2 regions of the Streptomyces roseirectus genome follow, and region 1 is predicted to be linked to the other one. Evidence: predicted binding sites of a transcription regulator. Region 1 holds the regulator's gene; the other holds the start of a gene.
What was found. The regulator HspR, encoded in region 1, represses chaperone genes until heat shock. The targets are predictions, from matches to a motif close to TTGAGNNNNNNNNNCTCAA.
Positions count from the first base shown of each region.

Region 2: a site for HspR is predicted at 10,510-10,528, ahead of lon (endopeptidase La). Genes of this name have one in related genera too.

Region 1 covers NZ_CP060828.1:4,503,162-4,518,612, reverse strand. Annotated here, with positions in the region: gene IAG44_RS18660 ((Fe-S)-binding protein) at 1-177, opposite strand, end outside; gene IAG44_RS18655 (hypothetical protein) at 232-708, opposite strand; gene IAG44_RS18650 (hypothetical protein) at 597-1,034, opposite strand; gene IAG44_RS18645 (MraY family glycosyltransferase) at 1,308-2,513, shown strand; gene dnaK (molecular chaperone DnaK) at 2,609-4,450, shown strand; gene grpE (nucleotide exchange factor GrpE) at 4,447-5,079, shown strand; gene dnaJ (molecular chaperone DnaJ) at 5,113-6,285, shown strand; gene IAG44_RS18625 (heat shock protein transcriptional repressor HspR) at 6,291-6,737, shown strand; gene IAG44_RS18620 (sugar ABC transporter substrate-binding protein) at 6,998-8,101, shown strand; gene IAG44_RS18615 (hypothetical protein) at 8,143-8,730, opposite strand; gene IAG44_RS18610 (helix-turn-helix transcriptional regulator) at 9,147-10,184, shown strand; gene IAG44_RS18605 (helix-turn-helix transcriptional regulator) at 10,147-11,133, opposite strand; gene IAG44_RS18600 (helix-turn-helix domain-containing protein) at 11,130-12,113, opposite strand; gene IAG44_RS18595 (helix-turn-helix transcriptional regulator) at 12,110-13,087, opposite strand; gene IAG44_RS18590 (helix-turn-helix transcriptional regulator) at 13,095-14,105, opposite strand; gene IAG44_RS18585 (hypothetical protein) at 14,209-14,421, shown strand; gene IAG44_RS18580 (Rieske (2Fe-2S) protein) at 14,418-14,753, shown strand; gene IAG44_RS18575 (pyridoxamine 5'-phosphate oxidase family protein) at 14,920-15,333, opposite strand.
Region 2 covers NZ_CP060828.1:3,148,074-3,163,524, reverse strand. Annotated here, with positions in the region: gene IAG44_RS12895 (multifunctional oxoglutarate decarboxylase/oxoglutarate dehydrogenase thiamine pyrophosphate-binding subunit/dihydrolipoyllysine-residue succinyltransferase subunit) at 26-3,802, opposite strand; gene IAG44_RS12890 (sensor histidine kinase) at 4,040-5,143, opposite strand; gene IAG44_RS12885 (response regulator transcription factor) at 5,140-5,880, opposite strand; gene IAG44_RS12880 (spermine/spermidine synthase domain-containing protein) at 6,002-6,709, opposite strand; gene IAG44_RS12875 (rhomboid-like protein) at 6,888-7,718, shown strand; gene IAG44_RS12870 (DUF5954 family protein) at 7,757-8,764, opposite strand; gene IAG44_RS12865 (GNAT family N-acetyltransferase) at 8,937-9,590, opposite strand; gene IAG44_RS12860 (hypothetical protein) at 9,698-9,958, shown strand; gene lon (endopeptidase La) at 10,551-12,983, shown strand; gene IAG44_RS12850 (MarR family winged helix-turn-helix transcriptional regulator) at 13,199-13,666, shown strand; gene IAG44_RS12845 (protein phosphatase 2C domain-containing protein) at 13,684-14,472, opposite strand; gene IAG44_RS12840 (sensor histidine kinase) at 14,830-15,451, shown strand, end outside.

The DNA of each region.
Region 1 (15,451 bases):
GCCGAGGAACTCCCTGACGACGGTCAGGGTGCGCTGAGCGGGCTCGTCGGTGCGGGTGCCGGCCGGCACGTTCTGGCCGAGCCGCATGAAGTTGTAGATCTGTAGCAGGGCGCGCGCGAACAGGGCCACGCCGACCACGATCAGGACCAGCGACACGATGATCGCGGCGAGTTGCATGGGGGCTCCTCGTGCCTGCGAGGGGAAGATCGGAGTTACTAAGCGGTAACTTATTCAGTCCGTCTGAGGGTACCCCGGATTCTCCGTCGCACTGTAGCGGGGCGCGGAGTGATCTGAGTCGCTGAGGGTTGCCTCAGAACGGGTGGCAGGTACTACGGGTACTACGGGTTCACCCCGAGGCCGTGAGTGCCGCGGCCGGTCCGCCGTCTCGCCGGTGTCGTGCCAGCGCCCGGACGCCTCGTCGTACGCGAGGAGCCGGTCGCCGCGGGTGGCGAACAGGCCGGCGTCGCCCGCGAGGACGCCGTCGAACGTGGCTTCGCCGAGCGGCGTCCAGTCGTCCACGCCGCCGGAGCCGTTCCAGCGGTAGACGCGCCGGTCCGTGCTGCTCAGCCCCCCCCCGGTCTCCGGCTCCCAGCGCGTCAGCGCGTGCTCACCGTCGGGTTCGGTCGCGAACAGTCCGACCGGTCCGCCGTGGATCTCGGCCGCCAGGCTGGTCCGTATCGTCGTCCACGCGGCGTGGACGGGTCCCACTGGCGTACGGCCCTGCTGTCGCGGACCCAGAGGCGGTCGCCGACCGCCAGGGTCTGGCCGTCCGCTCCCGTGCCGACGAAGTCCCAGCGGCTCACGCCGTCGTACCGGAAGATCCGGTCGTCCACAGGGTCGGTGGCGAAGAGGCCGGCGGGTCCTGCGGCGATCACCCCCGCGGGGGTGTGGCCGACCCTCTTCCACCCCGTACGGCTGCTCCACGACCAGACGGTGACGTCCTCAGGGCTGATCGCGTACAGGTGGCCGCTCTCGGCGGCGGGGGGCTCGGACGTCGCGCGCGTGGCCGTGCCGGCGACGCGGGCGAGGGCCACGGCGAGCGAGACGAGCTTGACCGGGGGTGGAAGTGCACGTCGAACTTGTGGCCCTGGAGAACCGGCCCGCTGGACTTGCCCCCGCTCACCGTGTTGTGGGCGTCCCCGGACTCCATGGCGCCCCCACACCGGTCACGTGATCAGCGGACGGCTCACCGTAAGGCGGCGGGAACGCCGGGGTCACGCCTGTTTCCGGCCCAGATCACCCGCTGCAGAATCGTTCCGTTCATGTCATTCGTACGTAATTGCTACATTTGTGACTAATTTAGGACCGTGCTCTACGGAATCTCCGCCGCCACCGCCTCGCTCGCGCTGGCCGCAGTCCTGGCCGCCCTGCTCCGTGTCCCCGCCCTGCGCGTGGGGCTGGTCGAGCGGCGGCAGCGGCTGCGAAAGGTGCCGCTGTCCGGAGGGGTGGCGGTGGCCGGGGCGACGTGCGCGGTCGCGGCCGTCGGCGACCGCACCGGCCTCGCCCCGCTCGACCCCGGCACGGGCAGGCTGCTCGTCGCCGCCGGCGCCGTCGCCCTGCTCGGTCTCGCCGCCGACCTGTGGCGCCTGAAGACGCGGTTCCTGGTGCTGGGGACGACCGTCGCGGCGGCCTTCGTGATCCCTTTTGACGGGATCGGCGCCCTGGGAGGCGTCGTTTCGCTCACGTGGGTCGTCTTCGTCGCCCTGGCCTTCCGCGGCCTCGATCACGCGGACGGGGTCGCCGGGACGGTCGGCGTCGTCACCGCCTTCGGCGTCGGGGCCTGCGCCGCCGCCGAGGTGATGGACGGCCCGGCGGTCCTGCTGAGCGTCCTGGCGGCGGCCCTGACCGGCTTCCTGATGCACAACTGGCCCCACGCGCGCGTGGGACTCGGCACGTGCGGCGCGCTGTTCGCGGGGTTCCTGCCGGCGTCGGTCGCCGTACGCGCGTGCGCGGAACGCGAACCACTGCCCGGCGCGGGCGTGCTGTTCGCGCTCACGGCCGTGGCGAGCCTGGACGTCGCCCTGGTGCTCCTCTCGCGCGCCCGCGCCGGACGGCCGCTGCTGCGGACGGCGCCGGACCACGTCGCGCACCGGCTGCGGCGCCTCGGGATCACCGCCCAGGGGAGCGTCGTCCTGATCGGCGCCGCGTCCTTCGCGGCCGCGCTGGCGGGGGTGCTCGCGCACGCGGGGTGGGTGCCGGCCTCGGTGACGGTGTGGACGGTGCTCGTCGTGGCGGCGGCCGGGGCGGGGCTGCTGCGTGTGCGCGCGTACGGTCCGCCGGGCAGGTCCGCCGCCCAGGTGCGTCCCGCGCGCGGGGGAGAGACGCTGGGAAGCCGGGCCCCCGGCCCGCGACGGCCCCGGCGCGCACCCGGCGTGCGGCGTCTCGTCGCCCTGTGGCGGGTGCGGCGGACGGTCCCGCAAGCCTCTGGTGTCACCCCTGGAGTGCAGGTGCGAGGGCCCAGGAGGCCGGAGTCTTCGCAGGTCAGGGAAGGCATGCGTGTAAGGAACGGATAAGAGTTGAGTCCGTTCGACTCAGGTCTGTTGACTCCGCTGTGCGAGTGATGCACACTTGAGCCTGTTCCACTCAAGTCAGCTGGAGGAAGATCAAAATGGCACGTGCGGTCGGCATCGACCTGGGCACGACTAACTCCGTCGTCAGCGTTCTTGAAGGCGGCGAGCCCACCGTCATCACCAACGCAGAGGGCGCCAGGACCACGCCGTCCGTCGTCGCCTTCGCCAAGAACGGCGAGGTGCTCGTCGGTGAGGTGGCCAAGCGCCAGGCCGTCACCAACGTGGACCGGACCATCCGCTCCGTGAAGCGCCACATGGGCACGGACTGGAAGATCCAGCTCGACGGCAAGGACTTCAACCCGCAGCAGATCTCCGCGTTCATCCTCCAGAAGCTGAAGCGCGACGCGGAGGCGTACCTGGGCGAGAAGGTGACCGACGCGGTCATCACCGTCCCCGCGTACTTCAACGACTCCGAGCGCCAGGCCACCAAGGAGGCCGGCGAGATCGCGGGCCTGAACGTCCTGCGCATCGTCAACGAGCCGACGGCCGCCGCGCTCGCGTACGGCCTCGACAAGGACGAGCAGGTCATCCTGGTCTTCGACCTCGGCGGCGGCACGTTCGACGTCTCGCTGCTGGAGATCGGCGACGGCGTCGTCGAGGTGAAGGCCACCAACGGCGACAACCACCTCGGTGGTGACGACTGGGACCAGCGCGTCGTCGACTACCTGGTGCAGCAGTTCAAGTCGGGCCACGGCGTGGACCTCGGCAAGGACAAGATGGCCCTCCAGCGCCTGCGCGAGGCCGCCGAGAAGGCGAAGATCGAGCTGTCGTCGTCCTCCGAGACGTCGATCAACCTGCCGTACATCACCGCCTCCGCCGAGGGCCCCCTGCACCTCGACGAGAAGCTGACCCGCGCGCAGTTCCAGCAGCTCACCGCGGACCTCCTGGAGCGCTGCAAGACGCCGTTCCACAACGTCATCAAGGACGCCGGCATCTCGCTCGGCGAGATCGACCACGTCGTCCTGGTCGGCGGCTCCACGCGTATGCCCGCCGTCGCCGAGCTGGTCAAGGAGCTGACCGGCGGCAAGGACGCCAACAAGGGCGTCAACCCGGACGAGGTCGTCGCGATCGGCGCCTCCCTCCAGGCCGGTGTCCTCAAGGGCGAGGTCAAGGACGTCCTGCTGCTCGACGTCACCCCGCTGTCCCTCGGCATCGAGACCAAGGGCGGCATCATGACGAAGCTCATCGAGCGCAACACCACGATCCCGACCAAGCGCTCCGAGATCTTCACCACCGCCGAGGACAACCAGCCCTCCGTGCAGATCCAGGTCTACCAGGGCGAGCGCGAGATCGCGGCGTACAACAAGAAGCTCGGGATGTTCGAGCTGACCGGCCTGCCGCCCGCCCCGCGCGGTGTCCCGCAGATCGAGGTCTCCTTCGACATCGACGCCAACGGCATCATGCACGTGACCGCGAAGGACCTCGGCACGGGCAAGGAGCAGAAGATGACCGTCACCGGCGGCTCCTCGCTGCCGAAGGACGAGGTCGACCGCATGCGCCAGGAGGCCGAGCAGTACGCGGACGAGGACCACAAGCGCCGCGAGGCCGCCGAGGCCCGCAACCAGGGCGAACAGCTCGTCTACCAGACGGAGAAGTTCCTCAAGGACAACGAGGACAAGGTCCCCGGCGAGATCAAGACCGAGGTCGAGGAAGCCGTCGCCGAGCTGAAGGACAAGCTCAAGGGCGAGGACACCGCCGAGATCCGCACGGCCACCGAGAAGGTCGCCGCCGTCTCCCAGAAGCTCGGCCAGGCCATGTACGCCGACGCCCAGGCGGCGCAGGGTGCCGAAGGCGCGGCCGGCGCGGGCGCCAAGGCCGACGACGACGTCGTGGACGCCGAGATCGTCGACGACGAGAAGCCCAAGGGTGGTGCCGCGTGACGGAGGAGACCCCGGGCTTCGAGGAGAAGCCCGACGTCCCCTCCGGCGCCGACGACGCCGAGCCGAAGGCCGCCCCCGAGAAGGAGGCGGCCCCGGCCGGGGACGCGAACCAGACAGCCGGTCTGGTGGCAGAGCTGGACCAGGTGCGCACCGCCCTCGGTGAGCGCACCGCCGACCTCCAGCGCCTCCAGGCCGAGTACCAGAACTACCGCCGCCGGGTCGAGCGGGACCGCATCGCGGTCAAGGAGATCGCCGTCGCGAACCTCCTGACCGAGCTGCTGCCGGTCCTGGACGACATCGGCCGCGCGCGGGAGCACGGCGAACTGCTCGGCGGATTCAAGTCCGTCGCGGAGTCGCTGGAGACCACCGCCGCCAAGATGGGTCTGACGCAGTTCGGCAAGGAGGGCGAGCCCTTCGACCCGACGATCCACGAGGCGCTGATGCACTCCTACGCGCCGGACGTCACGGAGACGACGTGCGTGGCGATTCTCCAGCCCGGGTATCGGATCGGCGAGCGCACCATCCGCCCCGCGCGGGTGGCCGTCGCCGAGCCGCAGCCCGGCGCGCAGACCGTCAAGGCCGAGGACGAGGCCGGCGACGAGAAGGACAACGGCCCTGAGGAGGGCTGACGTAGACAACGAGCGGAAGGGGGCACGTCGGGGATGAGCACCAAGGACTTCATCGAGAAGGACTTCTACAAGGTCCTCGGCGTCCCCAAGGACGCCACCGAGGCCGAGATCAAGAAGGCGTACCGCAAACTCGCGCGCGAGTTCCACCCGGACGCCAACAAGGGCAACGCCAAGGCGGAGGAGCGCTTCAAGGAGATCTCCGAGGCGAACGACGTCCTCGGGGACCCCAAGAAGCGCAAGGAGTACGACGAGGCGCGCGCCCTGTTCGGCAACGGCGGCTTCCGCCCGGGACCGGGCGCGGGCGGCGGCTCGTTCAACTTCGACCTCGGCGACCTCTTCGGGGGCGGCCAGGGCGGTGCCCAGGGCGGCTTCGGCGGCGGCATCGGGGACGTCTTCGGGGGCCTGTTCAACCGGGGCGGTACGACCGCGGGCCGCACCCAGCCCCGGCGCGGCCAGGACATCGACACCGAGGTGACCCTCAGCTTCACCGAGGCCATCGAGGGGGCGACCGTCCCGCTGCGGATGACGTCCCAGGCCGCCTGCAAGGCGTGCTCCGGCACCGGCGACAAGAACGGCACCCCGCGCGTGTGCCCGACCTGCGTCGGCACCGGGCAGGTCGCGCGCGGCTCGGGCGGCGGCTTCTCGCTCACCGACCCCTGCCCCGACTGCAAGGGGCGCGGCCTCATCGCCGAGCAGCCCTGCGAGGACTGCCACGGCAGCGGCCGGGCCAAGTCCTCGCGGACGATGCAGGTCCGCATCCCCGCGGGGGTGACGGACGGGCAGCGGATCCGGCTGCGCGGCAAGGGCGCGCCCGGCGAGCGGGGCGGCGCCTCGGGCGACCTCTACGTCGTCGTCCACGTCGGGAGCCATCCCGTGTTCGGACGCAAGGACGACAACCTGACGGTGACCGTGCCGGTCACGTTCGCGGAGGCCGCGCTGGGCGGCGAGATCAAGGTGCCCACCCTGGGCGGGCCCTCGCTGACCCTGAAGCTGCCGCCGGGGACGCCCAACGGGCGCACCATGCGTGCGCGCGGGAAGGGCGCGGTCCGCAAGGACGGCTCCCGGGGCGACCTCCTGGTCACCGTCGAGGTGAGTGTCCCGAAGGACGTGACGGGGAAGGCTCGTGACGCACTGGAGGCGTATCGCGAGGCGACCGCGGGCGACGACCCGCGGGCGGAGCTGTTCGAGGCCGCGAAGGGAGCATGAGAGTGATGGACGGCCGTCGACGTAACCCGTACGAGTTGACCGAGGAAAGCCCGGTCTACGTCATCTCGGTGGCGGCCCAGCTCTCCGGTCTGCACCCGCAGACGCTGCGGCAGTACGACCGCCTCGGCCTGGTCTCCCCGGACCGCACGGCCGGGCGGGGCCGCCGCTACTCGGCCCGCGACATCGAACTGCTGCGCACCGTCCAGCAGTTGTCGCAGGACGAGGGCATCAACCTGGCCGGCATCAAGCGGATCATCGAGCTGGAGAACCAGGTCGCCGCGCTGCAGTCCAGGGTGGCGGAGCTGGAGTCGGCGCTCGACGGCGCCGCCGCGGCGATGCAGCAGCGCGAGGCCGCGGTGCACGCGTCGTACCGGCGCGACCTGGTGCCGTACCAGGAGGTGCAGCAGACCAGCGCGTTGGTCGTGTGGCGGCCGAAGAAGCCCAAGGACTGAAACCAGGGGACTGAAACCAGGCCAAGGGTGGACGAACGCTGTGAAAGGGCCCGGAGTTCATTACTCCGGGCCCTTTCGGGTTCTCCGAAGTGGCGGGCGTGTGAAGGGAGTTGGAGATCGAGGGGATTCGTCTCCATGTGTTGCTGTTACTTGAGCGCAGTGTGATGTTGCCATCTCGTTAAGTGATTCTTCTTGACTCTGCGGGAGCGGGCCGCGTTGTCTTTCAGAACACCTGGACGTCACCTGAAGTGAGCCCCCGCATGCGTCGTATCGCCATATCCGTCGTCGCCTCCACGATGACCCTCTCGCTCGCCGGATGCGGGATGCTGGGCGCGACGGGAGACCCGGCCGACGCGAGCCCGACGAAGGGCAACGACCTCACCGTGGGCGTGCTCATGCCGGAGAAGACCAACACCCGGTACGAGCAGTTCGACTACCCGATCATCAAACAGCGGGTCGCCGAGCTGACGAACAAGCAGGGCAAGACGATCTACGAGAACGCGGCGGCGAAGCCGGCGACGCAGATCCAGCAGATGGAGAAGATGATCAGCGACCGGGTGGACCTGATCCTCCTCGACGCGGTCGACTCCAAGGGCATCGCCGGCACCGTGCAGAAGGCGAAGGACGCCGGTATCCCGGTCATCGCGTACGACCGGCTCGCCGAGGGGCCCATCGACGCGTACGTCTCCTTCGACAACGAGCTCGTCGGCCAGGTGCAGGGCCGCACCCTCGTCGAGGCCATCGACAACCCCAGCACCGCCGACAAGATCGTGATGATCAACGGCTCGCCGACCGACCCCAACGCCGGGCAGTTCAAGGCGGGCGCGCTCAACGAGCTCCAGGGCCGGGTGACCATCGCCGCCGCGTACGACACCGACGCGTGGAGCCCGACCCTCGCGCAGTCCGAGATGGCCCAGGCGATCGAGAAGTTCGGCAAGAACAACATCGCCGGGGTCTACTCCGCGAACGACGCGATGGCCGGGGGCGCGCTCAAGGCGCTGGAGGACGCGGGCGTCACCAAGCTGCCGCCGATCACCGGGCAGGACGCCGAGCTGCCCGCCGTGCAGCGGATCCTCAGCGGCAAGCAGTACATGACCGTCTACAAGCCGTACCCCGAGATGGCCGCCGCCGCCGCGGAGATGGCCGTCGCCAAGATCCAGGGCAAGGACATCAAGTTCGACTCCCTGACGCGGGACCGGGTGGACAGCCCGACGAACAAGCGGATCCCGGCGCAGCTGGTGACCGTGGTCGCGATGACCAAGGACAAGGTGAAGTCGACGGTCGTGGCGGACGGGATCTACACGGTCGCGCAGATCTGCACGCCGAAGTTCGAGTCGTTCTGCGAGGCGGTCAACCTTAAGTAGGGGTGGGGGTACTGCGGGTACTACGGGTATGACGGGGCTCGTCATTCCGTCAGGGGCTTCATCCTGATCACCACTCCGTCCGGGGCGTGCGCCGCAGGGGTCGTCGCCATCCAGGCCGCCGGATCGCGGTCGCCCATGACCCGTAGACCGGTGACCTTCGCGTCGCGCGGGACGTCGTACCAGAGTTCCACCTCGACGAGGGAGTGGCCGCCGATCGAGATCGACTCGTGCTGGCGGCGTACGGCCATGGCGAAGCTGTCGGGGCGGGCCGGGCGTCCGCTCACGCCCTCCAGGCGCTGGTTCTTGACGACGTAGGTGTGGAAGTCGGGGCTCGGGTTGTCGACGCGGAGCCTCGCCGAGCAGAACTGGCCGTCCGCCAGGGCGTCGCTGTGCGTGCCGGTGACGCCGGGGATGCCGCAGTGGAGGGCGAGGAGGGTGAAGACGAGGTGGCCGTCCTGGTGAGGGCGGGACGGGGGCTGGGAGGCGGTGCTGGGGGCGGCTGACGGGGTGGTGGTGCCGGTGTCGGCGTCGCAGGCGGTGACGGCCAGGAGGAGAGCGGCGAGGGGGAGAGCGGCGAGGGGGAGGAGGGGGCGCGCGGGGGACGGTCTCGGTGCGCTTCGGTTCGCCATACCCCGGATTGTGGCGGGTGGGGACGAGGGTGAGGAGAGGTGCGGCGGTACGAGGAGTAGGGGCGGCGGTACTACGGGGCCGTGGCTCGCAGGGACTACGGGTCGCAGGCGCACGGCGCTGTGGGACCACGGGAGCGGGCCGGCGTCGGCAGGGCGTGGTGGACCCGGCCGGACGGGGAGCGTCCGGCCGGGTCTCCCGGGCGAGCGGCAGCCCGGGTGGAGCGGTTCCACCCTGCCGCGAGTGGGTACGGTGCACCACCGTCAGCTTGTTGCAGTGTGAGGGGCGGAGGCGGGTCGAAACGGCCGCATACCGGGGGATTTCAGGTCGCGTGAGCGGGAGCGCCGTGTTGCGGAGCCGGGCGGACGCCCCGCATAGTTGCGCTGCGGAAGAGCAAAGTGCGGGGGTGGGATGGACGATGACCGGGCACGGGACGGAGGACCATCCGCACGGTGCCGACCGGCTGTGCGAGGCCGGTGACCGCGTCTACTCCCGCGCCGTGCGCCGCGGCCGGGTCCCGCGCGCCGACGTCGAGCAGGCGCCCTGCCTCCTCGAACTCGCCCTGCTGCACCCCGATCCCGACGACATGGACTGGCTCGTCCCCACGGCGCCGCAGGAGGTCATGACGCGGCTGCTGCACGGGCTGTACGACGAGGTCAGCGCGAGCCGGCGGCGGATGGGCGCCGCGGTCGCCGCGTTCGAGTGGTACGCCGGGCTCGGCGGCCCGCTCGGCGCGCCCGGCGAGGGCACGGCGCTGCGCGTCCTGGACGGGGCGTCCCGGATCCAGGCGGCGCTGGACGAGGCGACCGACGCGTGCACGACCGAGGTGCTGACCGTCCAGCCCGGCGGGATCCGGCGCGAGCACGAGCTCTCCGAGGGGCTGCACCGGGCGATGTCCCTGCGGGCGCGGGGAGTTCGGATGCGGGACCTCTACAACCACGTCGCCCGGCACGGCCAGGGGCTGCTGACCTACCTCGACCTGATGGGCGACGCGGTCGAGGCGCGGACCCTCGACGAGGTCACCGACCGGCTCATGGTCTTCGACCGCGCCGTCGCCTTCATACCCGCCAACGCCGAGCGCACGATGGCCCTCGAACTGCGGCACCCCGCGCTCATCACCTACCTCGTCACCGTCTTCGAACGCCTCTGGCGCCTCGCGATCCCCCTCGCCGCGCCGATCCCCGCGCCCGCCGTCGAAGGCGTCTCCCACCGCGAGCAGTCCATCGCCGCGCTCCTCGCCGAGGGGCACCAGGACGCCGTCATCGCCGAGCGCCTCGGCATCAGCGTCCGGACCTGCCGGGCCCATATCGCCCGCCTCTCCGAGACGTTGGGGGCGGCCAGCCGCACGCAACTCGGCGTGCGGATCGCGCAGGTCGGGCTGGTGGGGGGTGGAGGGTCCTACGACGCCGGGAGGGGCGTCACCCTTCCTGGTCAAGGATTCCCGACTGGCCGATGAGGTAGCCGAGTTGGGCCCTGCTGTCGCTGCCGAGGGTGGCGGCGAGTTTGGCGATGTGTTCGCGGGCGGTGCGGATGTTGAGGCCGAGGCGGGTGGCGATCACGGCGTCGGTGTGGCCTTCGATGAGGAGGGCGGCGATGGCGCGTTGGCGGGGGGTGACCGCGTCGGGCGTCGTGCGTTCGACGGCGGGTCCGGGGTAGAGGGGGGTGGCGAGGCGCCACAGGCGGTCGAAGGTGGTCGTCAGGTACTTGATGACGGCCGCGTGCCGGACCTCCACGGCCAGGTTGTTGTCCTCGCTGGCCGGGATGAAGGCGACGGCGCGGTCGACGGCGATCAGGCGGTCCGTGACCTCGTCCAGCGTGCGGCAGGCGGTGTCGCCGTGCAGCCGTTCGTGCAGGGCGCGGATCGAGGGGGCGCTGCGCATCGTGTGCTGGTAGAGGGTGCGGATGCGGCAGCCCCGGTCGAGTGCGGCCTGGTCGCGGAGGACCGACACCGCGCGGGCGGTCTCCACGGCGGGGCCGTGGAGGTTCGTGTTGGGCTGGATGGTCAGGATCTCGACGGTGGCCTCGGCCATGGCGTCCGTGATGGCCTGGTTGATCCGGTTCTTGCCGCTGAGCAGGGTGATCGCCGGGGCGCTGACCGCCGACGGGTCCGCGTCGAACCGCACCAACTTCTCGAACATCTCCGCCAGTTGGTGTTCACGTCGGCGCTCGTCCGCGATGCGCCGCGCCGAGCGCCGGAGCATGCGGTGCAGGGCGAGGGTGGGGGAGACGGGCTCCAGCCTGGTCAGGTCGCCCACGGCGGGGTGCAGCAGTCCCATGTCGACCAGGCACGGAGCCGCCGTCGCCGCCGCAGCCGGTATGTGCCCTTCCTCCAGCGCTCGTTCGTACAACTCCGCTCCGGGCGCGCAGAGTTCCTCCGTCCCGTGGGGCGGGTGGGACGCTGTCATGCTTCGGTTTCCTTCTTCCTCAGAATCCCCGACTCACCGATCAGGTAGCCGAGTTGAGCCCTGCTGTCGCTGCCGAGGATGGTGGCCAGCTTGGCTATGTGGACGCGGGCGGTGCGGATGTTCATGCCGAGGCGGTCGGCGATGACGGCATCGGTGTGGCCTTCGACGAGGAGGGCGGCGATGGCGCGCTGGCGGGGGGTGATGCCGCTGAGCGGGGTGGGGTGGACGGTCTCGGGGTGCATGGGGGTGGCGAGGCGCCAGAGACGGTCGAAGGTGGTGGCGAAGTAGCTGAGCAGCGCCGGGTGGCGGACTTCGAGGGCGAGGGCGCGGCTCTTGTCGGCGGGGACGAAGGCGACCGTACGGTCGATGAGGATGAGGCGGTCGGTGACCTCGTCCAGGGTGCGCGCCTCGACGTCACCGCTCAACTGCTCGTACCGGGCGAGGGTTTCGGGTATGTGGCGCTGGGTGTGTTGGTAGAGCGTGCGGATCCGGCCGCCGCGGTCGAGCAGCGCCTGGTCGCGCTCCAGGGCCAGGCCGACCGTCCGCGGGTGGCGGTCGGGGGACGGCTGGATGGCGAGGAGTTCCCCGGAGGCGGCGGCCATCGCCGTGGAGATCGCGGAGTTGATCCGGTCCCGGCCGCTCAGCAACTCGATCCCGGCGGCGTCCATGGCACCGCCGTCCGGCAGGGCCAGCGTGAGGAGCGGTGCGAAGCTCTCCGCCAACCGCTCGCCCTGTCTGCGCCGTTGGGCGATGTCGTCGTCGACCGTGCGCTGCAGGCGGGAGAGCGCGAGGACGGGCGGTACGGGTCTCAGCAGGCGGGCGTCTTCCAGGTCGGGCCGCAGGAGCCCGGCTTGGAGCAGGCAGGGCAGTAACTCGGCGCAGGACGCCGGGACTTGTTCCCCGCGCAGGGCGCGGGCGTACAACTCCAGTCCCGCCTTGCACAGTTCCTCCACTCCGTGGGGCGGGTGGGGCACCGTCATGTGTCGGTTTCCTTCTGCTTCAGGATTCCGGACTCGCCGATGAGGTAGCCGAGTTGGGCCCTGCTGTCGCTGCCCAGAGCCGCGGCGAGTTTCGCTATGTGTTCGCGGGCGGTGCGGATGTTCATGCCGAGACGTTCCGCGATCACGGCGTCCGTGTGGCCCTCGACCAGGAGTACGGCGATGGCACGCTGACGGGCGGTGACACCGTCGGACGAGGGCTGCTGGGTGGCCTCGGGGTACATCGGGGTGGCCAGCCGCCACAGGCGGTCGAACGTCGTCGCCAGGTAGGCGGCCGTGGGGCGGTGTCGGATCTGTACCGCCATCGTACGTTCGGGGTTGGCCGGGATGAAGGCGATCGCCCGGTCCAGGACGATGAGGCGGTCGGGGACCTCGTCGAGGGTGCGCACCTGCACGTCGCCGGCGAGCAGTTCGTAATGGGCGAGCACGGCGGGGTCGTGGCGGGTCGTGTGCTGGTACAGCGTGCGCATGCGGCCGCCCCGGGAAAGCATCTCCTGCTCCTTGGGGAGGGCCAGGGCCAAGGAGGAGACGGGGCGCTTGCCGCCGGGCTGGATCGTGAGGATCTCGTCCGAGGAGCGGAGCATGGCCTCCCTGATCGTGTCGTCGATCCGGTCGAGGCCGTCCAGCAGGGTGAAGCCGGTGGGGTGCGCGGTGTCGGGGTGCCCGGCGGCCAGGGCCAGGAGGGGTTCGAAGGACGCGGTCAGCCGGGCCTCGTGCTGCCGGCGCTCGGCGATCTCCCGTGCGATGCCGTGCAGGAGCCGGGGGAGGGCCAGCGCGGGCGGCAGGGGACGGAGCCAGCCGGGGGCGTCCAGGCTCGGGACGAGCAGGCCGGTGGCGGTCAGGCAGGGGGCGGGGCCGGCGTCCGCCTGCCGTATGCGGTGCTCGCGCAGGGCGCGGGCGTAGAGCGCCAGGCCCGCTTCGCAGACTTCCTCGGTGTCGTGCCGGTGTGCTCCCATCGTGACCTCAGTGCTCTTGGTCCAGGATGCCGGACTGCGCGATGAAGTAGCCGAGCTGGGCTCTGCTGCCGCTGCCCAGAGCGGTGGCGAGTTTGGCGATGTGCGCGCGGCAGGTGCGTACGTTTATGCCCAGGCGGCGGGCGATCGCCTCGTCCACGTGCCCCTCGACGAGGAGTTTCGCGATGGAGTGCTGGATGTCCGTGATGCCGTCCGGGGCGGTTTCGTACGGAGCGCCGGCGCTCAGTGGAACCGCGCGGTTCCACATGAACTCGAACACCTTGATCAGGTAGCGGACGAGCCCTGGGTGGCGGAGTTCGAGGGCGACCTGACCGTCGTCGCGCGTGGGGATGAAGGCCACGGTCTCATCGCAGATGATCAGGCGCTCGACGAGCTCGTCTATGGTCCGGTACTCCACTTTGCCGTCGGAGAACTGGGCGACGTAGGCGAGCGTCTCGGGGCTGTAGCGGGCCGGATGCTGGTAGAGGGTCCGGATGCGGCAGCCCCGTTCGATCAGGGGGCGGTCCCGGTCCAGCGCCTTGGAGAGGGTCTGTTCGAGGCGGCGGCGGCTCGGCTGGACGGTGAGCATTTCGTTCTGGCACTGCGCGGTGGCCAGGTCCAGTGCCGCGTTGATCCTGTCGATACCTTCCAGCACGGTGATCGAGTGGGTGCTGGACGACGACTGCGCACTGATGGTCATGAACGGCTCAAAAGCGTCGGCCAGCTCGATCGATTTCCGCCGCCTTTGGGTGATCTCGTGCTCGATGGGGTTGAGCCGCTGGGCCAGCGCGACGGAAGGGAGCACCGGACGGAGCCAATTGGCGTCGTCAGGGTCTGGATGAAGGAGGGCGAACTCCATCAAACAGGGAGCCGGCTCCACGTCTGTGCGGGAGATGCGCCCTATGCGGAGAGCGTTCCCGTAGATCCGCCGACCGTCCTCGCATAGCTCAGTCAGTGCATGAGGATGTGTCCGCTTGGTCTCATTTGTCGTCAAATCTCCACCCCCCAGGGTCCTGAACATGCAGGAACATGATGCATCGTTTGTGTGGCCACGACGTGCCGGAATGGGCCATCGTCGTAACCAACGGGGAGAGGTGACCTTTCAAATGAGGACGAAGCCGACTATGTATAAGAAGAAGCTTCGATTGGTGCTCGTCACCGTCTTCTCCGCAGTGGCGGCCTTCGGGATGCTGAATGGACTCGCGGAGGCGAAGGGAAGTGTGACGGCCGACAGCAGCTGGCGCTCAGGTGTCACTGTCGCGGCCGTCGACGACAGCAGTTGGGTGATCGTGGCGTCCAGCGTCCCTGGCGACAGCAGCTGGGCCGTACCGTCGTGACCACCCCACCCGACGACCGCTCCTTCCGCCGCGAAATGGCCACCGCCTACCGCTCCGGCTGGCACTTCATCGACCTGGTCACCGCCATCCCCCACAGTGGTGACTCGTTGATGGTGACGGTGTTCGGCGAGCCGGTGGTGGTCACGCGGGACGAGGACGGGGACGTGCGGGCGTACCGGTGTCTGCGGCGGCCGCGGGGCGCGCCGCAGCCGGTGCAGTGTGCCATCCGGTACGGAATGATTTTTGTGAACCTTGATCGACGAGACCACCGGCTGACGGACGCGGAGCCCCCCACCTCGCGGACTGTTTCAGCCACCCCCCGCAGTGCCTGACGCGATTCCCCCGTCGTAAAAGATCGCTCAGGTGCTTCCCCCCGCAGCGGCGTCACCGTGACCTGAACACGGTGACGCCGCTGTGTTTTGTGCCGACATTTCATGATGTGCGGCGATCTCCCGGATGGCTGGAAACCGCCTCCGCACCCTCAGGGAGTTCTCGGGGTCACCCTCGCCCCATGGCTCGCGTCAGTGTGATCTCGATCACCACGCGCTCGGGGTTCGGTGACGGCGTCCGTCCGTACCGCTCGGCGTAACGCCGCTCGGCGTCGGCCACCCGCTCCGGCTCGCCGCGGACGACGGCCCGCCCCTCCAGCGTCGCCCAGCGTGCCCGGTCCACCTGGCAGACGGCGACGAGTGCCCCCTGTTCTCCGGCGGCCAGCACGTTGCGCACCTTCCTGCTGCCCCGGCTCGCGATCACTCGTGCGAGCCGGTTCTCGGGGTCGTAGGTGACCCCTACGGGTACGACGTGCGGGGTGCCGTCGGGTCGTGGTGTCGTGAGGGTGCACAGGTGGTATTCGCGCCAGAAGTCGAGGTAGGCGGGGTCCGGTGCGTCCAGGTCCTGGGGGTGGGCTGCCATGGCGTGAATCTAGCCGCTCCCGGCGGATTCCCTCCCCGCTCCACCTTGAGTGGAATAGACTCAACTTTGTGGACGTTGCTCTAGTCAGCAACAAGTTCGCACCCGTCATGCCCGTAGT
Region 2 (15,451 bases), 1.4 Mb from region 1:
CTGTCACCGGGACGCGGTGGTCACGTCACGCCTCGAAGACCTCGCGGACCAGCTGCTCCTGCTCCGCCTGGTGGCGCTTCGCCGAGCCGACGGCAGGCGACGAGCTGTGCGGACGCGAGATCCGCCGCAGCCGCTCCCCGTGCGGGACGTCCGCGCCGACCGCCAGGTCCAGGTGGTCGATGAGGTTGAGGGCGATGAAGGGCCAGGCGCCCTGGTTCGCCGGCTCTTCCTGGGCCCAGAGGTACTTCTCGGCGTTGGGGTACTTGGCGATCTCCGCCTGGAGCTCGGCACCCGCCAGCGGGTACAGCCGCTCGATCCGGATGATCGCCGTGTCCGTGATGCCGCGCTTCTGCCGCTCGGCGTCGAGGTCGTAGTAGACCTTGCCGGCGGTGAAGACGACCTTGCGGACGGCGTTCGGGTCGACCGAGGTGTCCCCGATGACCGGACGGAACTGCCCGGACGTGAACTCCTCCGCCTTCGACGCCGCCGCCTTGAGGCGCAGCATCGACTTCGGCGTGAAGACGACCAGCGGCTTGTGGTGCGGGTTGTGCACCTGCCACCGCAGGAGGTGGAAGTAGTTCGACGGCAGCGTCGGCATGGCGACCGTCATGTTGTTCTGCGCGCACATCTGGAGGAACCGCTCCGGGCGCGCGGACGAGTGGTCCGGGCCCTGGCCCTCGTAGCCGTGCGGCAGCAGCAGCGTGACGCCGGACGTCTGCGCCCACTTCTGCTCGGCGGAGGAGATGAACTCGTCGACGACGGTCTGCGCGCCGTTGACGAAGTCACCGAACTGCGCCTCCCACATGACGAGCGCGTCCGGGCGGGCCAGCGAGTAGCCGTACTCGAAGCCCATGGCCGCGTACTCGGAGAGCAGCGAGTTGTAGACGTTGAGCCGGGCCTGGTCCTCCGAGAGGTAGTTCAGCGGCGTGAACTCCTCGGCGGTCTCACGGTCGATGATGACCGCGTGGCGCTGGCCGAACGTACCGCGCTGCGAGTCCTGCCCGGCGAGCCGCACCGGCACGCCTTCGAGCAGCAGCGACCCGATGGCAAGGGTCTCGCCCATGCCCCAGTCGATCGTCCCGTCCTCGACCATGGCCGCCCGGCGCTGGAGCTGCGGCAGCAGGCGGGGGTGGGCCGTGATGTGGTCCGGGATGTTGACCTGCGACTCGGCGATCCGCTTGACCGCCTCGGTGGAGATCGCGGTCGGCGTGGCGACCGGGAACCCGTCCTGCGGGTCGGCGGACGCGCCGGCGGGGCCCTGCGCGGTGGCCTCGCGGACCTCCGTGAAGACCTTCTCCAGCTGCCCCTGGTAGTCCTGGAGCGCCTGCTCGGCCTCTTCCAGCGTGATGTCGCCGCGCCCGATCAGCGACTCGGTGTAGAGCTTGCGCACCGAGCGCTTCTTGTCGATCAGATCGTACATCAGCGGCTGCGTGAACGCCGGGTTGTCCGACTCGTTGTGGCCGCGGCGGCGGTAGCACAGCAGGTCGATGACGACGTCCTTGTTGAACGCCTGCCGGAACTCGAACGCGAGCCGCGCGACGCGCACGACGGCCTCGGGGTCGTCGCCGTTCACGTGGAAGATCGGCGCCTCGATCATGCGGGCCACGTCGGTGGCGTACATCGAGGAGCGCGAGGACTCCGGCGCGGCGGTGAAGCCGACCTGGTTGTTGATGACGACGTGGACCGTGCCGCCGGTGCGGTAGCCGCGCAGCTGCGACATGTTCAGCGTCTCGGCGACCACGCCCTGGCCCGCGAAGGCCGCGTCGCCGTGGATCGCGACGGGCAGGACGGTGAAGTCCGTGCCGCCCTTGTTGATGATGTCCTGCTTGGCGCGCGCGACACCTTCGAGGACCGGGTCGACGGCCTCCAGGTGCGAGGGGTTCGCGACCAGGCTGACGGTGATCTCCTCGCCGTCCAGACCGGTGAACGTGCCCTGCGCGCCCAGGTGGTACTTGACGTCGCCGGAGCCGTGCATCGACTTCGGGTCGAGGTTGCCCTCGAACTCGCGGAAGATCTGCGCGTACGACTTGCCGACGATGTTCGCCAGCACGTTGAGCCGGCCGCGGTGGGCCATGCCGATGACGACCTCGTCGAGCCGGGATTCGGCGGCGGAGTCGATGACCGCGTCGAGCAGCGGGATGACGGACTCGCCGCCCTCCAGCGAGAACCGCTTCTGGCCGACGTACTTGGTCTGCAGGAACGTCTCGAAGGCTTCCGCCGCGTTCAGGCGGCGCAGGATCCGCAGCTGCTCCTCGCGCTCCGGCTTGGAGTGCGGGCGCTCGATGCGGTCCTGGATCCACTTGCGCTGCTTCGGGTCCTGGATGTGCATGAACTCGACGCCGGTGGTGCGGCAGTACGAGTCGCGCAGCACGCCGAGGATGTCGCGCAGCTTCATCAGGGACTTGCCGGCGAACCCGCCGACCGCGAACTCCCGCTCCAGGTCCCACAGGGTGAGGCCGTGCTCGGTGATGTCCAGGTCGGGGTGCTTGCGCTGCTGGTACTCCAGCGGGTCGGTGTCGGCCATCACGTGACCGCGCACCCGGTAGGAGTGGATCAGCTCGAAGACGCGGGCGGCCTTCGTGACGTCATTGTCGTGCGAGGCGTCGATGTCCTTGAGCCAGCGGATCGGCTCGTAGGGGATCCGCAGCGACTTGAAGACGTCGTCGTAGAAGCCGTTCTCGCCGAGCAGCAGGTTCGCGACGATCCGCAGGAACTCGCCGGAGGCGGCGCCCTGGATGACCCGGTGGTCGTAGGTCGACGTGAGCGTCATGACCTTCGAGATGCCGAGCTTGTTCAGGGTGTCCTGCGAGGTGCCCTGGAACTCCGCCGGGTAGTCCATGGAGCCGACGCCCATGATGACCGACTGACCGGGCATCAGCCGCGGCACGGAGTGGACGGTGCCGAGCCCGCCGGGGTTGGTGAGGGAGACGGTGACGCCGGTGAAGTCGTCCATCGTCAGCTTGCCGTCGCGGGCGCGGCGGACGATGTCCTCGTACGCCTGCCAGAACTCGAAGAAGCCGAGCGTCTCGGCCTTCTTGATGCCGGCGACGACGAGCTGGCGGTCGCCGTTGGCCTTCACCAGGTCGATCGCGAGACCGAAGTTCACGTGGGCCGGCTTGACCAGCGTCGGCTTGCCGTCCTTCTCCGCGAAGGAGTAGTTCATCGACGGCATGGCCTTGATGGCCTGCACCATCGCGTACCCGATGAGGTGCGTGAAGGAGATCTTCCCGCCCCGGGCGCGCTTGAGGTGGTTGTTGATGACGATGCGGTTGTCGAAGAGCAGCTTCACCGGGACCGCGCGCACGGACGTCGCCGTGGGGACCTCGATGGAGGCGTTCATGTTCTTCGCGACGGCGGCGGCCGGACCGCGCAGGGTGACCAGCTCGGGGCCCTCGGGGGCTTCCTTCGAGGGGGCGGGCGTCGACACGGGAGCGGCCTTCGGCTTGGGTGCGGGTGCGGGGGCGGGCGCGGCGGCGGCCGGCTGGGGAGCCGGGGTCGCCGCCGGGGCCGCGGGAGCCGCGGGAACGGGAGCGGGTGTGGCAGGCGCCGTGGGGGTGGTCGCTGCGGCCCCCGCGGCCGCAGTACCCGCCGCAGCCGGAGCGGCCGGCTCGGCAGCCCCCGGCTTGTAGTCGGCGAAGAAGTCCCACCAGGCCCGGTCCACGGAATTCGGGTCCTGGAGGTACTGCTGATAGATCTCGTCGACAAGCCACTCGTTCGGTCCGAACGCGGCCGCGGGATTGGTACCCGTTTGGTCCGCTTCGGTCGAGGTGCTCGATCCGTTACTGGGGGACTGTGACGACACGGCGGCAACCGCCCTCTTCCGCTTCACAAGGTGATGGACAGCGGGAATAAAGGCTACGCCTCCAAGACCGAGAAGGAGAGGCCAGGCCGCCGCATCGTCGTGTAAGTCACATCTGACGCCGTGTTTCGCTGCCGGAATTGGCGGGAAACAAGCGGGGTTCCGCCCGAAACGGCTGCACTTCGCCCACGACGATGCAGGTCCGGCACCTTTACTGCCCGACGATGATCGAACTCTACGTCAACCGCTGACCGGAGACTCCCCCGGAAGGGTGACGAGAATTCGGCATCCGCGCTCCGATTCGGCCACCCCGATCCGGCCGCCGTGCAGATCCACCGCCCAGCGCGCGATCGCGAGCCCGAGCCCCGTCCCGCCGTCGCTCCCCGGACCGTGCGGACGGCGCACGGAACCCCGGTTGAAGCGCTCGAAGACGCGGTGCCACTCGGAGCGCGGGATGCCCGGACCCTCGTCAAGCACCTCAAGCTCCAGCGAGTCCGGATACGCGCCCGGCCGCGCCTTCAGCGTGACCCGGCCGTGCGGCGGGCTGTGCTTGACGGCGTTGTCGATCAGGTTGGCGACGACCTGGTGGATGCGTTCGGGGTCCGCGTGCGCGGTCAGCTCGGGCGGTGAGACGTCGAGGTGCAGATGGACGTCGGAGCGGGTGTGGCTGCCGGAGCCCGACGCCATGCCCGCGCGCGCCGAGGCGACCATGTTGGCCTCCTTCAGCACGCCCGACAGATACGGCCACACCTCGAACCGCCGCTTGCGCAGCGGGACGACGCCGTTGTCCAGCCGGGACAGGTCGAGCAGCGTCTCCACCAGCCGGCCCAGGCGCTCGGTCTGTTTCAGCGCCGTCCGCATGGTCTCGGTGTCGGCCTCGGCGATGCCGTCCACGACGTTCTCCAGGACGGCGCGCAGGCCCGCGATCGGGGTGCGCAGCTCGTGTGAGACGTTCGCGACCAGCTCCTTGCGGTGCTGGTCCTGCGCCTCCAGCTCGTCGGCCATGACGTTGATCGTCTCGGCCAGGTCGCCCAGCTCGTCGCGCCGGTTCTCGCGGACCCGGCGCGTGTAGTCGCCGTGCGAGATGGACCGGGCGACCAGGTTCATCTCGTCCAGCGGGGCGGTCAGCGAGTGGGCCACGAACTGGGTGATCAGCAGCGTCGCGATCATCGAGAAGACCATGATGAACCGCAGCTCGGTCTTCGTGTGCACGGCGATCATCGACAGCCCGGTCGTGATCAGCACCGAGATGACGACCAGGGCCCCGAGCTTGGTCTTGATCGAGAACGGCCGCATACCCGCCCAGGGCTCCCCTCTCGGCCCGCCGTCCGGCCCGGCGCTCATGGCGTCGGGGTCTCCAGCGCGTACCCGACACCGTGCACGGTGCGGATGCGTTCGGCGCCGATCTTCCGGCGCAGCGCCTTGATGTGACTGTCGACGGTACGGGTGCCGGAGGCGTCCGCCCAGTCCCAGACCTCGGCGAGCAACTGCTCGCGGGAGAGGACCGCGCGCGGCGTGTTCGCCAGGCACACCAGGAGGTCGAACTCGGTGGGCGTCAGGTGCACGTCCTCCGAGCGGACCCGCACCCGGCGCTGCGCGTGGTCGATCTCCAGTTCGCCCAGGCGCAGGATGCCCGAGCGCGGGGTCGCGGCGGCGATGGCGGCCCGCTCGACCCGGCGCAGCAGGACGTGCACGCGCGCCGCCAGCTCCCGCATGGAGAACGGCTTGGTCATGTAGTCGTCGGCGCCCACGCCGAGCCCGACCAGCATGTCGGTCTCGTCGTCGCGCGCGGTGAGCATCAGCACCGGGACGGGCCGCTGGGCCTGCACGCGGCGGCAGACCTCCAGGCCGTCGAAGCCCGGCAGCATGATGTCGAGGATCAGCAGGTCCGGCTGCCATGCCTCGGCCGTGTCGACCGCGGCCGGGCCGTCGCCCGCCGTTTGCACGAGGAATCCCTCGGCGCGCAGGCGGGCAGCGATGGCGTCGACGATCGTCGGGTCGTCCTCGACGACCAGGACGCGGCGCTGCGCGCCCGGGGTAGCTGTCGTCGTGCCGCTCTGCGAGGTGTGTGTCTGGTCCATCGCCCGCCCCTGGGGTGCTTTCCGGAATCAGTGGGGTGATCCCATGTCTGCGCATGACTGCGACCGGCGCTCGAATGATCGGCGCCAGGTGAGCAGCGTACGGGGAGTCACCATCGCTTTGCTATCCAGGCCGGACGGCGAGATGCACCACGTCCGGAACGCCTCGGGCAACCGGTACCTCTTCGGTACGCACCCGCTGGAAACCGGCATTCCGTAGGGATCCCTCGAAGTCGGGCGAGGGTTGCGCGGACCACACGGCGAGCACCCCGCCCGGTCTCAACACCCGCGCGCAGCTTGCGAGTCCGGCCGGCCCGTACAGCCCGTCGTTGCCCTCGGTGACGGTCCAGCCGGGGCCGTTGTCGATGTCCAGACACAGCGCGTCGAACGTGTCCGATGTCTCACGCAGGAAATCGAGGAGATCGGTGACGACGACGCCGGCGCGCGGATCCTCCAGCGCCGCCCCCGACACGGCGCCCAGCGGGCCGTCCGTGTGCCAGTCGACGACCGCGCGCTCGCGCTCCACGACCGTGATCCGCGACCAGGCCGGGTCGGCGGCGGCGTGTGCGAGCGAGAATCCGACGCCCAGACCGCCGATGAGCAGGGCGGGGGCCGGGCGGGGGGTGCCCTGGGCGCTCTCGTCGAGCGCCTGCCGGGCCGCGTCGATCAACAGGCGTTCCGAGCGGCCGTCCGAGGTGTCCATCAGGAAGCAGCCGTTCGCGATGATCTGGAGGAGGGGGCCGTGTCTGCGCAGGACGACCTCTCCGTACGGGCCGTCGCGGCGGTCGAGGACTTCCGGGGTGTCGTAGGGAGCGTCGTGCACGGAGGGCATCTCGTCATCCTGGCACCCCGGGGCCACGGCGGGGACGGAATTTCACCGGTCGCGGTCGCGTTCGGGGTGTGCGTGAGATTGAGAGGTTGCTGAGAATCCGCTCAGACGTGGCCTGGATCACAGACAGCGCGGGTGCGAGGCGCGAAAGGTGGGGCCGGAACGGAAGGAGCACGTCACGGTGGAACGTACCGAGACGGCTGAGGCCGGTGGAGCGGTGGAGCCTGGCGCGCTGCTGGACGGGGCGCTGTCGGACGGGGCGCTGTCGGACGGGGTGCTGCTGGACGGGATGCCGAGACAGCGGACGCCCGTTGCCGCGGTGACGCCGGTCCAGGTGGCCGCCGAGCCGGCCGGTGAGCTCTTCCGGCCGATCCCCCGCGTGTGGCGGCTGCTGCCGACGCCCACCGGGACGCCGTTCACCTTCTGGTACGCCGTCCTGCTCGGCGTCACCTCGTACGTCGCCGACACCGCGGACCCCTCCTGGGTGGACGAGGTGCTTCAGGCGTCCAGCACCGACGTCACCCATCTGGCTCAGGCGCCGGCGCTGGTGCTCGTCGCGAGCGCGCTGTGGGTCGCGGGCGGGCTCGCGTCGCCCTTCGTCGCCGTCTTCCTGCTGGTGCTGACCGCGCTGGAGCGGCGGATCGGGGGCGTGCGGACCGTCGTCGTCTTCCTCGTCGGGCACGTCGTCGCGACGCTCGCGACCGAGGTGCCGGTCGGGTTCGCCGTCCTCTTCGACCGGCTGCCCGACAGTTCGCTGCACCGGCTCGACTACGGGATCAGCTTCGGGGTCGCCGCGAGTGTGGGGGCGCTCGCCGGGTTGTTGCGGCCGTGGGCGCGGTGGCCGGTGCTGGTGGTGTTCGGGGGGCTGCTCCTCCAGGACCTCGTGAACATGACGGATCCGATCAGCAACTGGGGGCATCTGATCGCGTTGGCCGTGGGGGTGGGGATGTGGCACTGGGTGCGGCGGTGGGACGCGGAGGGGATGGAGAAGGTGGCGCCGGGGCGTGCTTGACGGGCGTTTTTGAGGGGCGGCGTTCTTGAGGGGTGCGGTCAGTCGTCGTGGACGACCGTGCCGTCCTCCAGCAGGGTCGGGTGCATCTTCGACGGGCCGTACTGGTCGACGTCCGAGGGGCGTGGGGGCTCGGGGCCGTCCGGGCCCATGCGGACGACCCTCTCGACGCGGCAGATCCGGAAGTGCCGGCCGGCGACGGTCGCCTCGTCGGCCCGGCCCGCCGCGCGGAACTCCTCGGCGGCCTCGCGGTAGTCGGACCGCAGCGCCTCGTTCTCGCCGAGGAGGAGCGGGAAGTCCTGGGTCATCGACTGGTAGAGCCAGCGCCGCGCCCCGTGCGGGGTCGCCTGGGGCGAACTGCACGACAGCCAGCCCTTGTCGTCGCGCTCGACGACCGCGAAGCCGACGGGGAGGCGGACGAGGTCGGGGTGCGTGCGCACGGCGCGGCGGGAGTCCTCCTGCGCGGCGGCGGCGAACCGGGTGCCGACGTAGGTGAACTCGCGCATGCCCAGCCGCAGCGCGCCCGCCATCGGGCCGTCGTCGCGGGTCGGGTCCAGTGCGAAGCCGAGGTCGGGGGAGGAGTGGTCCCAGCCGTCCCAGTCCAGCTCGGCGAGGTCCGGGTCGGTCGGCCTCGGGGGTTCCAGGCCGTACTCGCCGCTCCACGCGTACTCGTCGCCCCGCACGATCCGGTAGCGGACGCCGAGCGCTTCGACCTCGTTCGCGGGCTCCTTCTCCAGGACGGCGACGGCGGCCAGCAGCGCGCGGCGCTCCAGGGGGTCGTCCGTGCGGTCCTTCGCGGTGAACCACAGGTGCGAGTGGAGTTCGTCCCTGGCCATCTGCGGCATGCCGTTCACCAGTGCCGTCTGGATCCGCCAGCCGCCCTCGGCGTCCGACATCGCCACCCCGAACACCGGGCCCCTCAGCGCCATCCGGGGGTACCGCCGCGACGCCTCGACCGCGTCCGCCTCCATCACCCACGCCACGGGGTCGTCCCGCCGGACCAGCTCCGCGTGCAGTTCGTCGATACGTCGCTTCCAGTCATCGGTCATGAGCGCATTGTGGTCAGGATCGGGCGGCGGTTCGGGGGGAATGGGGAAAGTGGGAGGCAACGTCCGGCGGGGTTGGATTGCCGGGCGGGGGCGTCGGGTCGAGGGCGGAGTGTTGGGGTGAGGGGCGGGGCGTTGGGGTGAGCGGCGGGGTGTTGGGGTGAGGGGTGGCGCCTCAGGTCTTCTTCGCGCTCGTCAGGGTCGCCGTGGTCCGCCAGCCCAGCGTCTCGTACAGGGCCCGGCCGACGGGGGTTCCCACGAGGACGCCGGTGCGGGCGCCCTGGGTCGCGGCGGCGGACTGGAGCGCGCGCATGACGGTCGTGCCGAGTCCCCGGCGGCGGTGGGCGGGGCTGGTCTCTATCTGGTCGAAGACGGCCTCCTCGCCGGTGACGGCGGTCTGTCCGCCGGCCGCGAAGGAGCCGTCCGGCGCGGCGACGAGGACACGGGTGACGCCCGCGCGGGTCCAACTCCGCAGGGTGTACCCCTCCGGGGCGGCGGCTTCCGGCGCCGGGGCGAGGGATGTGGGCACGGTCGGGGTGAGGGGCGTGGTCATCAGCCAGCCGGGTTCGGGGTCCACCCACCATCCCGGGCCCAGCCAGGGCTCCACGACCGAGGGGTCCCGGAAGACCTTCAGCCACACCCCGCTGCCGGTCACCTCGCCCGCGACCTTCCGCACGGTGGCCTCGTCGGCGGCCTCCCCGAACACGTGCCGGTGGACGTGGTCGGGCCTCCCCACGTCGATCGTGAACCCCCAGGTCTCCCGCACGGGAGGGGCAGCGCCCCGCGAGACGGTCCAGCCCTCGACCCAGGCCCCCACAATGTCGTTCACGGCAACTCCGTAAGGCTCTCCACCGGCTGTGAACCCTTACCTTGATGGATCGTGATCCCCAGGTCAAGCATGATGTCCCCTCCATCACGCCCACCTCAGGGGGAACCATGGGTTTCATCAACAACGCCAAGGCCAACGAGGCGGTCCGCGTCGCCGCACAGGCATACGCCGAAGGCCGCCAAGTCCTCGTCTTCAAAATCATCGAAGCCGGCACCTCCTCCCGCTCCACCGGCCTCATGGCCGGCGTCGGCGAACAGATCGAAGCCATCGAGAGCCAGGGCTGGACCCTCTCGGACATGTCGGCGACCGAGAGCAAGACCCTCACGGGTGAGCGAGCGGCACTGGTCTGCTTGTTCCGCCGCCGCTGAGCCGGGGTTTACGGGGCGGGTTGGCCCACCGGGGCCGGCTGAGGTTCGGTCCGCCTGGGCTGTCGCCGGCGACGGCGTAACGGGCCGACCCGCGGAGTCGCGGGGCCCACGCCGGTGCACCACCCAACGGGACGCGACCGGCCGCGGTAGCGGCCTCGGCTCCAGTGGCGTCCCGCCCGGTGGTGCGCCGCTCGGCCGTCGCGGCCCCGCGGGTCGCGGCCGAGTTCCGCCTGCCGACCCAGGGTCGGGCGGCCCTCGCCGACGATCGCAGCGCTCGGACGGGTGCGGTCCGGAGGGCTCTGCACCACCCGGCGGGGCGCCGCTCCCCGCCGTGTTGGCGGGTTCACCGGAATCTCCCCGCTGGGCGCCACCGAAATCGGTCGTCGTGTTGTTGTCGTAGGTGTCGGTTGTCCGTGATCCCATCCGCGCCTCCCCCTCGTCTCGCTGGTCTCCACCGTCGCATCCGGCACTGACAACGGCTCTGGCCTGCGTGTTCTTGGTGATCGCTCACGGCGAACACGGGGTGGGGAACATTTGGGGGCTCAGGTGCATTGAGTCGGCATAGCTCAACTTGACTGCCGAAGGGGAGATCATGGCTTCGTCGTCCTCAACGCTCACTCTGCCCGTGCTGCCGCTCGACGGCGAGGTCGTTCTGCCGGGCATGGTGGTTCCGCTGGATCTGAATGACGCCGATGTGCGGGCCGCGGTGGAGGCGGCGCAGGCCGCGGCGCGGAGTGAACCGGGCAAGCCGAGGGTGCTGTTGGTGCCGCGGGTGGACGGGAATTACGCCGGGACGGGTGTGCTCGGGACCGTGGAGCAGGTCGGGCGGCTCGCGGACGGGGATCCGGGGGCGCTCATTCGTGCGCGGGCGCGTGTGAAGATCGGCGCCGGGACCACCGGACCGGGCGCCGCGCTGTGGGTCGAGGGCAACAGGGTCGACGAGACGCTGCCCGACCCGCTGCCGGGCAGCGTCGGCGAACTCGTCAAGGAGTACAAGGCGCTGGCCACCGCGTGGCTGCGCAAGCGCGGCGCCTGGCAGGTCGTCGACCGCGTCCAGGCCATCGACGACGTCTCCGCGCTGGCCGACAACTCCGGCTACTCCCCGTTCCTGACCCTCGACCAGAAGATCGAGCTGCTGGAGACGGCCGACCCGATCGCCCGCCTGAAGCTGGCCACCGCCCAGCTCCGCGACCACCTCGCCGAGCAGGACGTCGCCGAGACGATCGCCAAGGACGTCCAGGAGGGCGTCGACAAGCAGCAGCGCGAGTTCCTGCTCAGGCGCCAGCTCGACGCCGTCCGCAAGGAGCTGCGTGAGCTGAACGGCGAGACCGGCAAGGACTCGGCCGAGGAGTCCGACGACTACCGCGCCCGCGTGGAGGCCGCCGACCTGCCCGAGAAGGTCCGCGAGGCGGCCCTCAAGGAGGTCGACAAGCTGGAGCGGTCCAGCGACCAGTCCCCGGAGGGCTCCTGGATCCGCACCTGGCTCGACACGGTCCTCGAACTCCCGTGGAACGAACGCACCGAGGACGCCTACGACATCCAGGGCGCCAAGTCCGTCCTGGACGCCGAGCACGCGGGCCTGGAGGACGTGAAGGAGCGCATCACCGAGTACCTGGCCGTGCGCAAGCGGCGCGGCGACCGCGGCCTCGGTGTCATCGGCGGCCGGCGCGGGGGCGCCGTCCTCGCCCTCGTCGGCCCGCCCGGCGTCGGCAAGACGAGCCTCGGCGAGAGCGTCGCGCACGCGATGGGCCGTAAGTTCGTCCGCGTCGCCCTCGGCGGCGTCCGCGACGAGGCCGAGATCAGGGGCCACCGGCGCACGTACGTCGGCGCGCTGCCCGGCCGGATCGTGCGGGCGATCAAGGAGGCCGGCTCGATGAACCCGGTCGTCCTGCTCGACGAGATCGACAAGGTCGGCTCCGACTTCCGGGGCGACCCGGCCGCCGCCCTCCTCGAAGTCCTCGACCCGGCGCAGAACCACACCTTCCGCGACCACTACCTGGAGGTCGAACTCGACCTGTCGGACGTGGTGTTCCTCGCCACGGCCAACGTCCTGGAGGCCATCCCGGAGGCCCTGCTCGACCGCATGGAGCTGGTCCGCCTCGACGGCTACACCGAGGACGAGAAGGTCGTCATCGCCCGCGACCACCTGCTCCCGCGCCAACTGGAGCGCGCGGGCCTGAGCGCGGACGAGGTCACCCTCGACGAGAGCGCCCTGCGCAAGCTCGCCGGGGAGTACACGCGCGAGGCGGGCGTACGCACCCTGGAGCGGTCCATCGCGCGCCTGCTGCGCAAGGTCGCCGCCCAGCACGAACTGGGCGAGCGGGAACTGCCGTTCACCGTCACCGACGAGGAGCTGCGCGGCCTCATCGGGCGCCCGCACCACGTGCCCGAGTCCGCCCAGGACCCCGCCGAGCGCCGCACGGCCGTCCCGGGCGTCGCGACCGGCCTCGCGGTGACCGGCGCGGGCGGCGACGTCCTGTTCGTCGAGGCGTCCCTGGCCGACCCGGAGACGGGCGCGGCGGGGCTCACCCTGACCGGGCAGCTCGGCGACGTCATGAAGGAGTCCGCGCAGATCGCGCTCAGCTTCCTGCGCTCGCGCGGCGCCGAGCTGGAACTGCCGGTCGGTGACCTCAAGGACCGGGGCGTGCACATCCACTTCCCGGCGGGCGCGGTCCCCAAGGACGGCCCGAGCGCCGGCATCACCATGACGACCGCGCTGGCCTCGCTGCTCTCCGGGCGGCTGGTCCGCACGGACGTCGCGATGACCGGCGAGGTGTCCCTGACCGGGCGCGTCCTGCCCATCGGCGGCGTCAAGCAGAAGCTGCTCGCCGCGCACCGGGCCGGGGTGCGGACCGTCATCATCCCCAAGCGCAACGAGGCCGACCTGGACGACGTCCCGGCGGAGGTGCTGGACAAGCTCGACGTCCACGCCGTCACGGACGTCCGGCAGGTGCTGGAGCTGGCGCTGACGCCGGTGACGGTAGAGGTTCCGATGGCGGCGGTGGGGGCACCTCCCAGGCGTTAAGCACTGGGGGAGGGCGCTGTCGGATGGGCGGAGGCTCGGGTTTCCCTCGAGGAAGCCCGGCCTCCGTGTCCGTCTTGAGGGTCTTCGCGGAATCTGCACGCCGTCGCCGTCCCCTCGGAACAACTGGGGCCGTCCTCTGACAAGCCCCCTACGCCGACCTGCGAAATACTGTCCGAACTGCGGCGATGTGCCGGTGGACGACAGGGAGCACCGAAGTGAGTGACGACGGGAACGGCGGCGTGGTGGGAGGGGCCGACCGGGAGTTCCTCTCGCTGGAGCGGGAGCTGACCGTGTTGCTGCGGCGGGCTCGCGCGAACCAGGGCGAGATGGCCCGCGAGGTGCACCCGGACCTGGAGCCGGCCGCGTACGGGCTGCTCGTGCGGCTGGAGGAGAGCGGGCGGCGCCGGGCCACCGAACTCGCCGCGTACATCGGCGTCGGCAAGGCGACGATGTCCCGGCAGTTGCGGGCGCTGGAGGAGCTGGGGCTGATCGGCCGCGAGCCCGACCCCGCCGACGGCCGGGCCTGGCTCGTCGAGCTGACCGAGGAGGGGCGGCGCAGGGTGAGCCGGGTCCGCGAGGCGCGCCGCGCGATCTACGTCAGCCAGCTCGCCCACTGGGACCGCAAGGAGGTCGCCGAACTGGCGCGGCTGCTGGCCGAGTTGAACCAGGTGATGGAGAAGTAGGGCGCGGTGGACGGGGGTTACGGCTCCACGTAGACGGCCGTCGCGTCGTCGTGCGTCTTGGCGCGGCCCAGGAACATCCGCGCCTCGGCGTCGGACGTCTCCAACTCCCGCACCCGGCGCACGAGTCCGCCGGGGCCCGCCTTGCGGACGTACGCGGGCAGGTCGGCCCAGTCGCCCTCGTGGAACGTCTCGACCCACCGGCCGGCCCCGTCCGTCAGCCCGAGCAGGGAGTGGACGTCCGCGCGCGCCACGCGCCCCGTCACCGCGCGGGCGGCCACGGACGGGTCGGCGGCGGCGGTGAAGAAGCCGCCCTCCTTGTTGCGGGCGCGCGCGTCGGCGACCTCGTCGGAGACGAGCAGTGCGCGGGGCAGGCGGGCGAGGCGGTCGTCGAGGACCGGGGTGACCGTGCCGTCGGGGGACTCCAGGAGGAGCGCCGCGTCGGAGAGGACGAGATGGTCCACGTGCCGCTCGTCCCACCGGGCCAGGGCGACCGTCGCCTGCGGTGTGCGTGGGTGAGAAAGGTCACAGGTTTGTGAATGGGAGGTCGCGGTTCGGTCGATCGCCAGGGACAGCGCCTCGGCCAGCGGAACATCCCGGCGAGAAGCGGTCAGTTCGGTCAGCGCTCCGCCGAGCCGCGCGGTGTACCAGGGGACCGTGTGCACGCAGCCGGTCGGGCCGCGTGGCGGCGTCACGCCGTCCAGCACGACGAGCACGCCCCCCTGTCCGGCTGCGGGAACGGCGAGCGCGGCGAAGTCCTCGTTGGGGCGGGCCGGATCGCCCGGCTCGGACACAAGTTCCGTACGCATCCCGCCAGTCTGCACATGCGCGCGCATACAGCGGGTGAACGGCTCGCCGTGATCGTCCCGTTGGCGCTTCTTTGCAGGTCAGCGGGGTGATTTGGGTGGGAATCGGGTGCTCGGGGAAGGCGTGGCGGCGAATGGTGTCAAAGCCCGGCGCCCGCGTCCAACCGGCCCGCTGCGCGACGCGCCCGCGCGCGACGGCGGAACTTGCCCGCCAACTCCCCTCCGATGTTCACTCCTTCGGGTGGCGGGTCAGGTGATGAGCGCTTCCCGCCCACCGGCACTGGGAGGGTCGGGGACCGTACCGGTTGTGCGCTGTTGTTGACCGAGCGTCATCCGGTCCCATGGGTACACGAGTCAGGAATGCGAGCACCGGTGCAGAAGACGCGGCCTCGGCGCACAGAACAGTCGGCCTCCGGGGCCTCGGGTGCGGCGGGCACTTCAGGTGCTTCGGGCGTGCAGCCGCAGCCGCCCGTCGGCAAGGGCCGTCCGACCCATGTGCGCAACCGGCTGATCATCGCCGTCGCCGTGGTCGCCGCCGCGATCGGCGCGGCCGGTACGCCGTCCGTGCTCGCGCTCTCCGCCGAACTCAAGGACTCCCAGGACCTGGTGACGCTCGCCGAGCGGACCCAGGACGCGCTGGTCCTCGCGCACTCCCTCGCCGACGAACGCGACCAGGTCACCGCCTACCTCGCCACCGGACGCGACAAGGAACACGCCCCGGACACCCAGATCACCGCGCGCGTCGACCGCCAGATCACCGACCTGCGCGCCGCCGGCAACCTCCCGCCCGCCGTCGCCGGCATCGCGGCCGTCCGCAAGAACGCGCTCGACGGGAAGAGCACCCCGCTCCAGGCCCACGACGCCTACAGCGAGACCGTCACCGAACTGCACCGCCTCGCCGAACGGCTCGCCCAGCAGACCCCGCCGCGCGCGGGTGAGGGTGCCTACGCCCTCGCCGAACTCGACTCCGCCGTCCAGCAGG